One region of the Bradyrhizobium sp. USDA 4452 genome, then DNA from elsewhere that is predicted to be linked to it. Evidence: predicted binding sites of a transcription regulator. Region 1 holds the regulator's gene; the other holds the start of a gene.
What was found. The regulator LexA, encoded in region 1, represses DNA repair genes until DNA is damaged. The targets are predictions, from matches to a motif close to TGTTCNNNNTGTGTTCNG.
Positions count from the first base shown of each region.

Region 2: ACVISU_RS21290 (YifB family Mg chelatase-like AAA ATPase) is a predicted target of LexA. The motif match lies at 2,192-2,209, and genes of this name have one in related genera.

Region 1 covers NZ_JBSSGK010000001.1:42,625-47,889, forward strand. Annotated here, with positions in the region: gene ACVISU_RS00375 (hypothetical protein) at 1-219, opposite strand, end outside; gene ACVISU_RS00380 (hypothetical protein) at 273-722, shown strand; gene ACVISU_RS00385 (hypothetical protein) at 719-946, opposite strand; gene ACVISU_RS00390 (hypothetical protein) at 1,092-1,520, opposite strand; gene lexA (transcriptional repressor LexA) at 1,777-2,481, opposite strand; gene ACVISU_RS00400 (molybdopterin molybdotransferase MoeA) at 2,726-3,937, opposite strand; gene ACVISU_RS00405 (HAD family hydrolase) at 3,961-4,587, opposite strand.
Region 2 covers NZ_JBSSGK010000001.1:4,430,509-4,435,773, reverse strand. Annotated here, with positions in the region: gene ACVISU_RS21300 (MBL fold metallo-hydrolase) at 1-335, shown strand, start outside; gene ACVISU_RS21295 (toll/interleukin-1 receptor domain-containing protein) at 413-1,879, opposite strand; gene ACVISU_RS21290 (YifB family Mg chelatase-like AAA ATPase) at 2,259-3,809, shown strand; gene ACVISU_RS21285 (hypothetical protein) at 3,927-4,445, shown strand; gene ACVISU_RS21280 (ATP-binding protein) at 4,550-5,265, shown strand, end outside.

The sequences.
Region 1 (5,265 bases):
CGTCTGGTCAAAGCCGGGGTCTTCGCCGTAGGTGTCGATCGCCGTAATGATGATCGACTCCCGTGTCGTCCGGGCCAGATCGCCGGGGTGGCGGATGCGGTCGGAGTGGAGCCAAGTCTTGAGATCAGACAGGGAACGCGGCTGTGTCAGGGGCGCGCGCAAATCCGCGCATGTTGCCGAGTCGTTCACGGGGGTTTGCATATTGTCGTCGGTTTCCATGTCTCTATAGCCCTTTGAAAATAAGAGGAATTTCGTCTGGCGCTGGATTTAGTATGTTCCTGGTCAAGGAGTGGCTGGCAGCGGACGCCGATGCGCGGACCGCGACGGACGCCTCACTCGGTGAGGGTGTCTCCTGCGATCCGAGCGGCTGCGTGACCCAAGGTCCCGGCGGCGCCTTCGTCACCCTGGCGACCCGGTCCGAGGCGCTGACTGATGATTGCGAGCGCGCGGCGCTGATCGTGACCGCGCGGCCGGCACCGACGGACTGCGCGGCCTCGGTGATCGATGCCGAGCGGTTGCGGCGTCACGGCGCGCTGGTGCTGCGGCGCATCAGGGACGGCTACGCCATTGATGCCGTCAAGCCCGGCGGGATCGACCGGCCATGGTCGCCGGCGGTTCCCGGCGATGGCGAGAGCGAGACCACGCCGCGTGCGACCGCGACCGCGCCACGGCCCGCCGTCGATGCGACGCCGGCCGAGAGCGATTTTCAGGGCGAGGATTAGCCGTTGCCAGGCGAGGGTCCGGCCGGCAGCTCGAACAGGCCAAGATGATACTCGTCAGAGTCGGGGTCGGCATCGGGCTTCTTGACGAGGGTGAAGGAAGCCTCGGGAAACTGCTCCCAGACCTTCAGATCGTCAGCCGTTACCGTCAGCCAGCCGAACCGGAACATGTAGCGGCCCGGTTCCGTGACCCGTCCAGCCTTTTGCCAAGTGACCTTATCGACCACCGCGCACGTCCTCCGTGTACGATGATGCGCCAAGGTGGCCGCTGACGCAAATCTCCTTCTGCGCCCCGGAACCTGACGTCCGGGGTCGCTCCAAATCGCTTAGGTCACTCGCCGCCGGATGGTTCATCCCGCGGTGACGATGCGTTCAACCCAAAAACAGCGACGCGAATGCAGAGGGCCGCCGCTCCACAACCTTCGGCTTCTGCTCGACCGGCGGATGCAGTGCCGGCAATTGCAGCACGCTGACGCGTTGTCCCTCGACGAGCTGGGTCACCAGCACATGGCTGCCGTCGGGGAATTCGACCGCGTCATGATGGCGGTCGGGAACGTCGGGCTCGACTTCGTTGAACACGCCGACGCGGAAATTCATCGTCTTGGTCCAGATCCAGCGGCTGTCGTAGCGAACGTTCTCGGCGAAAGCGAGCTCGGTGCCCGGCAGCATGCAGACCGCGACGTTGGGATCGTTCTCCGAAGCAAAGCCGCGGGTCGACGTGCCGCGGAAAGTCGTGGTGATCAGCGTCTCTCCAACAATGGCGGGGCGCGACGCCACGGCGTGCAGACTATAGTCACACATCGGATGGCTCCTCTAATCGAGGTAGCGACCCGTGCCTCTCCTTGAGGCATAGGGCCTCTACCAGAGTGGACGATAGCGAACGAGTGTCTCCTCGTTTCTGGGCGATTGTACGACTGCTCGACCAACGCCCCCGATCACAAACACGCGACGCTGCGCGAGAGGTGTCGGAGCGCATCGGGCAACCAGCACGTTACGCTATCATGCAAGGAACGATCCGATGTGTCGCTCGTTCCCTGCCGCCGCAAGTATTTGAAAATCAGTACTTGCGATAGAGACCGATCAGCTTGCCCTGGATGCGGACCCGGTTCGGCGGCAGAATGCGCACTTCATAGGCGGTGTTGGCCGGCTCCAGCGCAATCGATGCGCCGCGGCGGCGGAAGCGCTTTAGGGTAGCCTCCTCCTCGTCGATCAGCGCCACCACGATGTCGCCGGTGTTGGCGACGTCGTTGCGCTGGATCAGCGCCATGTCGCCGTCGAGGATGCCGGCATCGACCATCGAATCGCCGCGCACTTCCAGCGCATAGTGCTCACCGGCGCCGAGCATGTCGGGCGGCACGCTGATGGTGTGGCTGCGGGTCTGCAGCGCCTCGATCGGCGTACCGGCGGCAATCCGGCCCATCACGGGGACCGCGACCGGACGGTTGCCGTCGTCCTCGGCGATCGGCGGGGTGCTGGCGCGCTTGCCGAGGGTGCCTTCGATGACGCTCGGCGTGAAGCCGCGGCGGCCGTTGCCGCCTCCGGCCGACAGCTCAGGGAGCTTGATGACCTCGATGGCGCGGGCGCGGTTGGGCAGGCGGCGAATGAAGCCGCGCTCCTCCAGCGCAGTGATCAGGCGGTGGATTCCGGACTTCGAGCGCAGGTCGAGCGCATCCTTCATCTCGTCGAACGAGGGCGGTACGCCGGCCTCCTTCAGACGTTCATTGATGAAACGCAGTAGTTCGTACTGTTTGCGCGTGAGCATCTCGAGTATTCCCCCGGTTGGTAGCGTCGTTCGATTCCGAGACTCTACAGGTGCGCCTGCAGGCGGGACCTGACCTCAGGAGCGCGGTGCTCAGTACAAGCGCTTCCTGGATGGTCTCCCGTTTGTAGACACCAGCACTCGAAACAAATCATGAACGGACACTATATGTTCGATATGTGTTCCGCAACCACTTAATTTCAGGTGAACGCGTTCTGCAACGCGTAATCGGCGGGCCGCGAAAGCCTCACTCCGGCAGCATCAGGATCTCGCATTCGTTGCCTGTGAGGGCGGCGGGCGCAAACGGCGGACGCACGAGAAGTGCGCGTGCCGCAGCGAGATTCCCGAGCAGCGAGGAGTCCTGCTGCATCACGGGCGTTGCGATCAGCGTGCCGTCTTCGCGCTCGTCGAGGCGCGCGCGCAGATAGTCCTCGCGCTGGTCGTTGGCAGCGAGGTCGCGGCCGAGCAGGGCGTTCGCGCGGGCATGATGGACAGTCTTTCGGCCGCTCAGCGCCCGAATCAAGGGCACCAGGAACAGGAAGGCGCAGACATAGGAGGACACCGGATTGCCGGGCAGGCCGATCACCCGCATCGGCCCCAACCGGCCATGCATCATCGGCTTGCCGGGCCGCATCGCGATCCGCCAGAACGCCATCTCGACGCCCTCGGCCTCCAGCGACTGCTTGACCACGTCGTGGTCGCCGACCGAGGCGCCGCCGGTCGTGATCAGGATGTCCGCGCCGGTGTCGCGGGCCCGCCGGACGCCGGCGGTGGTCGCCTCCACCGTATCGGCGGCAATCCCGAGATCGACGGTCTCGGCGCCTTCGGCGCGCGCCAGCGCCCGCAGCGCATAGCCGTTGGAATAGACGATCTGGCCGGGGCCAGGCTCCGAGCCCGGCATCACCAGCTCGTCGCCGGTCGCCAGCACCGCGACCTTCGGACGGCGGTGCACCGCAAGGTCCGGATAGTTCATGGCCGCCGCGAGCGACAGCGCGCGGTCCGAGAGGCGGCTGCCGGCTTCGAGCAGCACGTCGCCCTCACGGAAGTCGACGCCGGCGGGGCGGATGTGCCGTCCGGCGGCAGCCGGCTCGGTGATCGTGATGTGGTCGCCGTCGACGGTGGTGTCTTCCTGGATGATGACGGCGTCGGCGCCATGGGGGATCACGCCGCCGGTGAAGATCCGCACCGCTTCGCCCGGGCCAACCCTGCGCTCGAACGGCCGGCCGGCAGCGACTTCGCCGATCACCTTGAGCCGGGCCTTCAGATCACCGGCGTCCGCCGCGCGCACGGCATAGCCGTCCATCGCCGACATCGGCTGCGGCGGCTGGGTGCGGCGTGCGGCGAGGTCGCGCGCCAGGGTGCGATGGTAGGCGGCATCGAGCGCGACCATCTCCTCCGGCAGCGGGTTGGCGCCGGAAAGCACGGCGGACAGGGCATCGGCAACCGGCATCAGCGCCACGCTCAGAACTCCTCACGTCCTAATCACAGACCAAGTGCGGCCAGAGCCCTCGCCACGTCATCCGTCGATGTCACGTGGATGGCATGAAGGCCGCGCGCCCGCGCCCCTTCGATATTGGCGGCCAAATCGTCGAAAAACAGGATCCGCGACGCCGGCACGCCGATGGCTTTTACCACATGATCGTAGGCCTCGGCGTCGGGTTTCCGGTGCCCGATCGTCGAGGACAGGAAGACGGTGCGGAAATGGCTGAGCACCTCGGAATGGATCACGGAGAAATGCGCGACATGGGCCGGATTGGTGTTGGAGAAGGCGTAGAGCGGCATCCGCTGAGCGGCGGTCGCGAGCAGGGGGGCGATGCCCGGCATCTCGCCGGTGAAGATCGCGTTCCAGCCTTCGAGGAACTGCGCATCGGTGAGGTCGATGCCGAGCGTCCGGCGCAGGTTCGCGAAGAACGCTGCGTCGTCGATCCGGCCGATCTCGTGATGCTTGAAGCTGTCGTCGACGACGAAGCGCGTGGCAAGGTCGGCCGGCGCGCAGCCGGCATGCTGCGCCCAGTGCGCCATCACCTTCTCGAAGTCGATGTCGAGCACGACGCGGCCGATATCGAACAGCAGCACGTCGACGGAATCGGGAGAGAGTTGCGAGGTCATTGCGTGAAACTGTGTACGAGAATTGCCGGCGGGCGGCAATGTCCCCGATTTGTGCGGCAGGCATGCGACGACAGGGCAGGGTGTCGACCCTGCGGCCCGGGGTCGTGCGACAGTTGAGGCTTGGGGCAATCGGTCCTGGCCTTCGCCGGGACGACACTAAATGTGTGGCGCCGCCTGCATCCCGATCGTCGTCCCTGGCGAATGCCGGCAACCCAAAACCAAGGGCGCGTGTTGTCAATGAGGGCTGTGGCCCCGGCGTCGCGCAACAATCACCTTCAAGCGACTTGTTGCTTACCTCTCATATCCTGGAGAGCGCGAGGCCGAGGTAAGCGATCAGCGCGCCGGTGCTGAGAATGATGACGACGAGCGCCTGCTCCGAACGTGCTTGCAAGGTTTTTCGGCTCACGGCGATGACGCTCCATCCTTTAAAAAATCTATGGCCCAACTCACGTCGGCTGTTATCCGTTCCGGTTCCTGCCCGGGAACTTTGATGTCAGCTGAGCGGGCGCGTTGTAGTCGCTTCTCGTTGCAGGCCAGAAACGCGCAACGCCGCCCGCATTGAAATACGACGGGCGGCGTTGTTCGAGCCCCAGGAGGAATGGCAAAATCCTGACGTCAGGGATACGGGCGGGAGCGGAATAAGGTTCAGTCATCGGCTCCGTATGAGTCCGGTACTCC
Region 2 (5,265 bases), 4.4 Mb from region 1:
GCCAGGAATTCCTGCCCGGCGTGACGGCGATCGCAGCGCCCGGCCACACCGTGGGCCACACCATCTTCATGGTGAGCTCGGGCGGCAAGTCCTTTGCCTTCCTCGGCGACCTCTCGCATCACGCGGTGCTGCTCCTGGAGCGGCCGCGGATGGAATTCTCCTACGACACCGATCCGAAGCAGGCGGCGAACTCACGGGTCAAGCTGCTGGAGATGCTGGCCGCGAACAAGACGCCGGTCATGTCGTATCACTTCGCCTGGCCGGGCTACGGCCATGTCGCCAAGGCCGGCGAAGGCTTCCATTATTATCCCGAGCCGATGCAGATGACGCTGTGACGAGCGGGCGCTTGGGGGCGGCGCGCGTCGCCCCCATGCGCTGCCCGGATGCCCCCGTCCTGCCTCACGCAGCGGGATTAGTCGGGAACGGCTTTGGTCGCCTCTATTCTCTCCGCGCAAAGGAGCTCGTTGCAGAGCTTGTCGATGAAGCTGCTGTTGATTGCCCTCAAGCCGACGAACCCGGCTGTCACGACATCTGCGGCGTCGGACCACGTGGTGTCCTTGGTGGGAGTCTGCGCCTCCTTTATCTTGTCGAAGATCTGCATTCTCGTGGCCGACCATTTCGCGATTTCCTCGCGCATGAAATCTTTTTCCGGTCCATCCCGAAAGCCATTCAGCAAGGGCGGGTCGTCATGTTCGTCCTTTGGCGGATTGAGCCCGAATTCTTCAGCCTCGGCCTCAACCAGGACGATCTCCTGCTGAAGCTTCTGCAGCAACTCGGCCTTCTTCTTTTCGGGGAATTTCGGGTTCTTGTTGAGTTCGTCGGACAAGGGCAAGACGCGCTGGCGAAAGCGGATCGACAGGATCAGCGCGCTCAGCAGCAGCGATGTCTTGAACGTCAGATTGAAGCGCCGATCCCGCGACGGAATGAATGCGACGTAGCACCGCCTGGCGCCGTTTCTGAAATTCAGGTTTCTGGCGATGATGGGCCGGTAGAACTTGCCGTCGTTCCCCAGGCAGAGAAAATCCGTCTGCGTCGGTACTTTGCCAAGCAGGAGGTCCCTTGCCGCTGTCTCCATGTCGTTGATCCAAAGCGGGGTCATCTCATTGCCGCTTCGCGCGGAAGCCACCGCCTTGATATCGGCCCAGGTCGTCGAGGTCCCAGCAATTGTGAAGATGTTGGGCAACGCGTTGAATTCCCCCGTCACCACGGTGGTCGGGGTCAGTCCCTCCGCGCTTTGCGATGGTGGCGGCACCATAAAGCTGATGCGTGGTTGAAAGACGTCTTCGCCGACGAAGTCATTGGCTCCGTTTTGAACGAATGCCCGTGTGATTCTTCGCACGCCATTCCTCATGGCTTTGCGCGTGTTGGGGTCGTCAATCCCACGGAAGGAAATACCCGTCGAGTTCGTCAGCAGATTCTCGAAGAAGTCGAATAGCTCCGTGTTTTCGTAAGCGAGCGAGTCGTCATTGTCGGCGTCGACGTTGAGCAATACGTCGTTACGATTGCGGATCGATACCAGGGAGCCTTGATAGCGGGACAGTTGATCCGGACGATCGACGTCGTACAGGAAGCAAATTCGATCTCGCACCGCTTCTTTCTGATCTGCCCGTTCGAGCTTGGCGCGGAACTGGCCGGCTTCGTAGAAGCACCAGCTCATGTCCTTTTCCGATTTGTTTCCCCCGCTACAGATGAAAACGAACCACTGGGATTTCTGAATCGATTCCGAAATCTTGGCTTCGTAGTCGTCGCCGCCTTCAATTCCGGCACGATCGATGAACACCTCGAGATTCGTCGACAGGCCGGCGAGCGACTCCACCACCGCTTCTGCGATTTTCTTGTCTTTGTGATTGTACGATATGAAGACTCCGGTCTGGGCCATGGTTGTCCTCTCAGCGCAATGTTTCTGGCAGCGAAATATTCCTGGACCGGCAGATGCCGTCCTTCGTCTGGTTTCCGGCATTGGAGGCCCGAGACTGGAGCAGCACCGCTGCGACCAGGAACAATATTTTCCAAACTCGAAATGAAGGTTCGGGCTTCCTCAAGCTGAAAGCTTAGGGTCACGCTCGTACAGATTGCAATGAAGCAAATCACACATCCCGAAATCCCGGACCGGGCCGGATCGGCCGGAGGGACTAGCCGCCTCCGCTCCGGTGTGGTTTGCGTCTGCCCGAATACCGGCCCATCCCCCGAATGTTCCTGTAATGTTCTTGACTTCACCCCCCGCTCCGCTACCTTGGGTGGCGGAAGATAGGGGCAGCATGGTCCAGCGGGTTTCCACCGTCGCATTCGAGGGGATTGAGGCCCGCGCGGTCGACGTGCAGGTGCAGGTCGCGCCGGGACTGCCGGCGTTTGCCATCGTCGGCCTGCCCGACAAGGCGGTGTCGGAGGCGCGGGAGCGGGTGCGTTCGGCGCTGATCGCTTCTGGCCTCGCGCTCCCCGCCCGCCGCATTACCGTCAACCTCGCGCCGGCCGATTTGCCCAAGGAGGGCAGCCATTACGACCTGCCGATCGCGCTCGGCCTGATGGCGGCGATCGGGGCGATCCCGCCGGATGCGCTCAGCGGCTTCACCGTGCTCGGCGAGCTCGGGCTCGACGGCTCGATCGCAGCCGTCGCGGGCGTGCTGCCCGCGGCGATCGGCGCCAATTCGCGCGACGAGGGACTGATCTGCCCGGCCGCCTGCGGCTCGGAGGCCGCCTGGGCGAGCCCGGACATCCAGATCATCGCAGCCCACTCGCTGATCCAGATCGCCAATCACTTCAAGGGCACGCAGGTGCTGTCGCGGCCGCAGCCGAAGGTGCAAGACCAGAACGAGGCGCGCGAGGAAGCGCTGCTCGACCTGCGCGACATCAAGGGCCAGGAGAGCGCAAAGCGCGCGCTCGAGATCGCCGCCGCCGGCGGACACCATCTGCTCATGATGGGCTCCCCCGGCGCCGGCAAATCGATGCTGGCGGCGCGGCTGCCTTCGATCCTGCCGCCGCTGTCGCCGTCCGAACTGCTCGAAGTCTCGATGATCGCATCCGTCGCCGGGGAGATCCGCGACGGCGCGCTGACCGCGCGGCGCCCGTTCCGCAGCCCGCATCATTCCGCCAGCATGGCGGCGCTGACCGGCGGCGGCATGCGCGCCAAGCCGGGCGAGATCTCGCTCGCGCATCAGGGCGTGCTGTTCCTCGACGAATTGCCGGAGTTCGATCCGCGGGTGCTGGATTCGCTGCGCCAGCCGCTGGAGAACGGCGAGGTTTCGGTGAGCCGGGCCAACCATCGCGTCACCTATCCGGCGCGCTTCATGCTGGTCGCGGCGATGAACCCGTGCCGCTGCGGCCATGCCTACGAGCCCGGCTATTCCTGCAAGCGCGGCCGGCTCGACCGCTGCACCGCCGATTACCAGATGCGGATCTCCGGCCCGCTGATGGATCGGATCGACCTGCGGATCGAGGTGCCGGCCGTGACCGCGGCAGATCTCATCCTGCCGCCCCCGGCGGAAGGATCGGCCGAGGTCGCCGCCCGCGTCGCGGCGGCACGCGACATCCAGCTCGCGCGCTACGCTGCGGCCGGCATGCCGCATGTCCGCACCAATGCGGAGGCACCGAGCGCGCTGCTGGAGACCATCGCGCAGCCCGACGCGCATGGCCAGAAGCTGCTCCGCGAGGCCGCCGAGACCATGCACCTCACCGCGCGCGGCTATCACCGCGTACTGCGGGTGGCGCGCACGCTCGCCGACCTCGACGGCGCTGATACGATCGGCCGGCTGCACCTCGCCGAAGCGCTGTCCTATCGTGCATTGGCCGACGATTTGCGCCGCGCGGCGTGATCGCCCCCGTTTTGTGCCCGGCGCGCGCCGCGTCAACACGACGGTAACCACTCTCATTTACGCTCCGCAAACCATAAGCACCGCGATCCGCGGCAGGCTTGGGTCGAGAGTTGTGTCATGTTGCGTATGAAGGTTCTGGCCTCGGTGGTCCCGCTTGCCGTGGCCGCGGTATTCGCCCGCGCTGAAATCCTGCCGGGCCCCCGGCCCTGCATCGAGGTCGGCGGCGCCACGATGCAGATCGTATCGGTCCCCTGGCAGGCGCAGCTTCACGTAAGCTTCACCGACGACCCCAGCCTTGCGACCGTCCGGGTCCGGATCGCCGACAGCGCCGAGGCCGCCGATTTCACCGTGATCGACGACATCGACGATGCCGAGGCCGGCACCTGCGAAAGCAATGCGGTGCCGCAGCTGATCGGGATTTCCAGCGCGCCGACCGCAACCGGCCCGATCATCTATCTCGCCCATGACGGTCCGTTCGATTACCGGGTCTACGTGCAGTCGAAGACGTTCTCGGCGCGCGATGCCGCGGCCCTGATCGTCAGCGCCCGCGGCGGACACCGCCGCCTTGAGGCGGCATCGCTCGCGCCGCACATGCGCTTCCGCGACCAGTCGATGGCGGAGTTAACCTCCCGTTAACCCTGTTCCGAGGGGCGGCGCGAAACGGCCGCCAACCTCAAGCACTTTGCAAGGTGGCCGACGCATCGTCATCGCCAGACCAAGCACTCTCAGGACCACCATTGATGGGGCGTTTCTTCCGAATCAAGTTACGCCTTCGCCGCTTCCTGCGGCGCCATTCCTGGGTCGCGGCGATCGTCCGTTCCTTCACGATCTTTTCCGTCGCATTCGGCGGCGCCTTCGGGTTCATTTCCGGCGCCCTCTCGCAACACAGCGGCTACGATCCCAATACATTCGCGATCGGCGTCAGCTTCCTGTTCGCGATCGCCTGCCTCTGGATCGTGACGCTCGGCATCCGGCTGCGGCTGATGCGCAGGAGGTTGCGCACCATCGCCATGCACAACGAGGCGATGGCCGACCGCAACTGGGAACTGCAGGAAGCCGAACAGCGCGCCTCGACGCTGTTCGAGGCGCGGGACGATCTGATCGTGCTGCGCGACATCGACGGCCACATCACCTATGCCAACGACGCCTATTGCGAGCTGGCACAGATCGCCCGCGGCGAATTGATCGGCAGCACTGCGACCCTCAAGGTGCTCGAGCAGGGCAACACCGCGCTCGAATCCAACGGCACGCGGGTCTACGACCAGAAGATCGAGGGACCGCACGGGCCGCGCTGGATCGCCTGGCGCGAAGGCCTCGTGCGCAACGATGCCGGCGCGCCGGCGGAGATGCAGAGCGTCGGCCGCGACGTCACCGACCGCACCGAGAGCGAGCGCGCGCTGGCAGAAGCGCGCGATCAGGCCGACGCCGCCAACCGCGCCAAGTCGCGCTTCCTGGC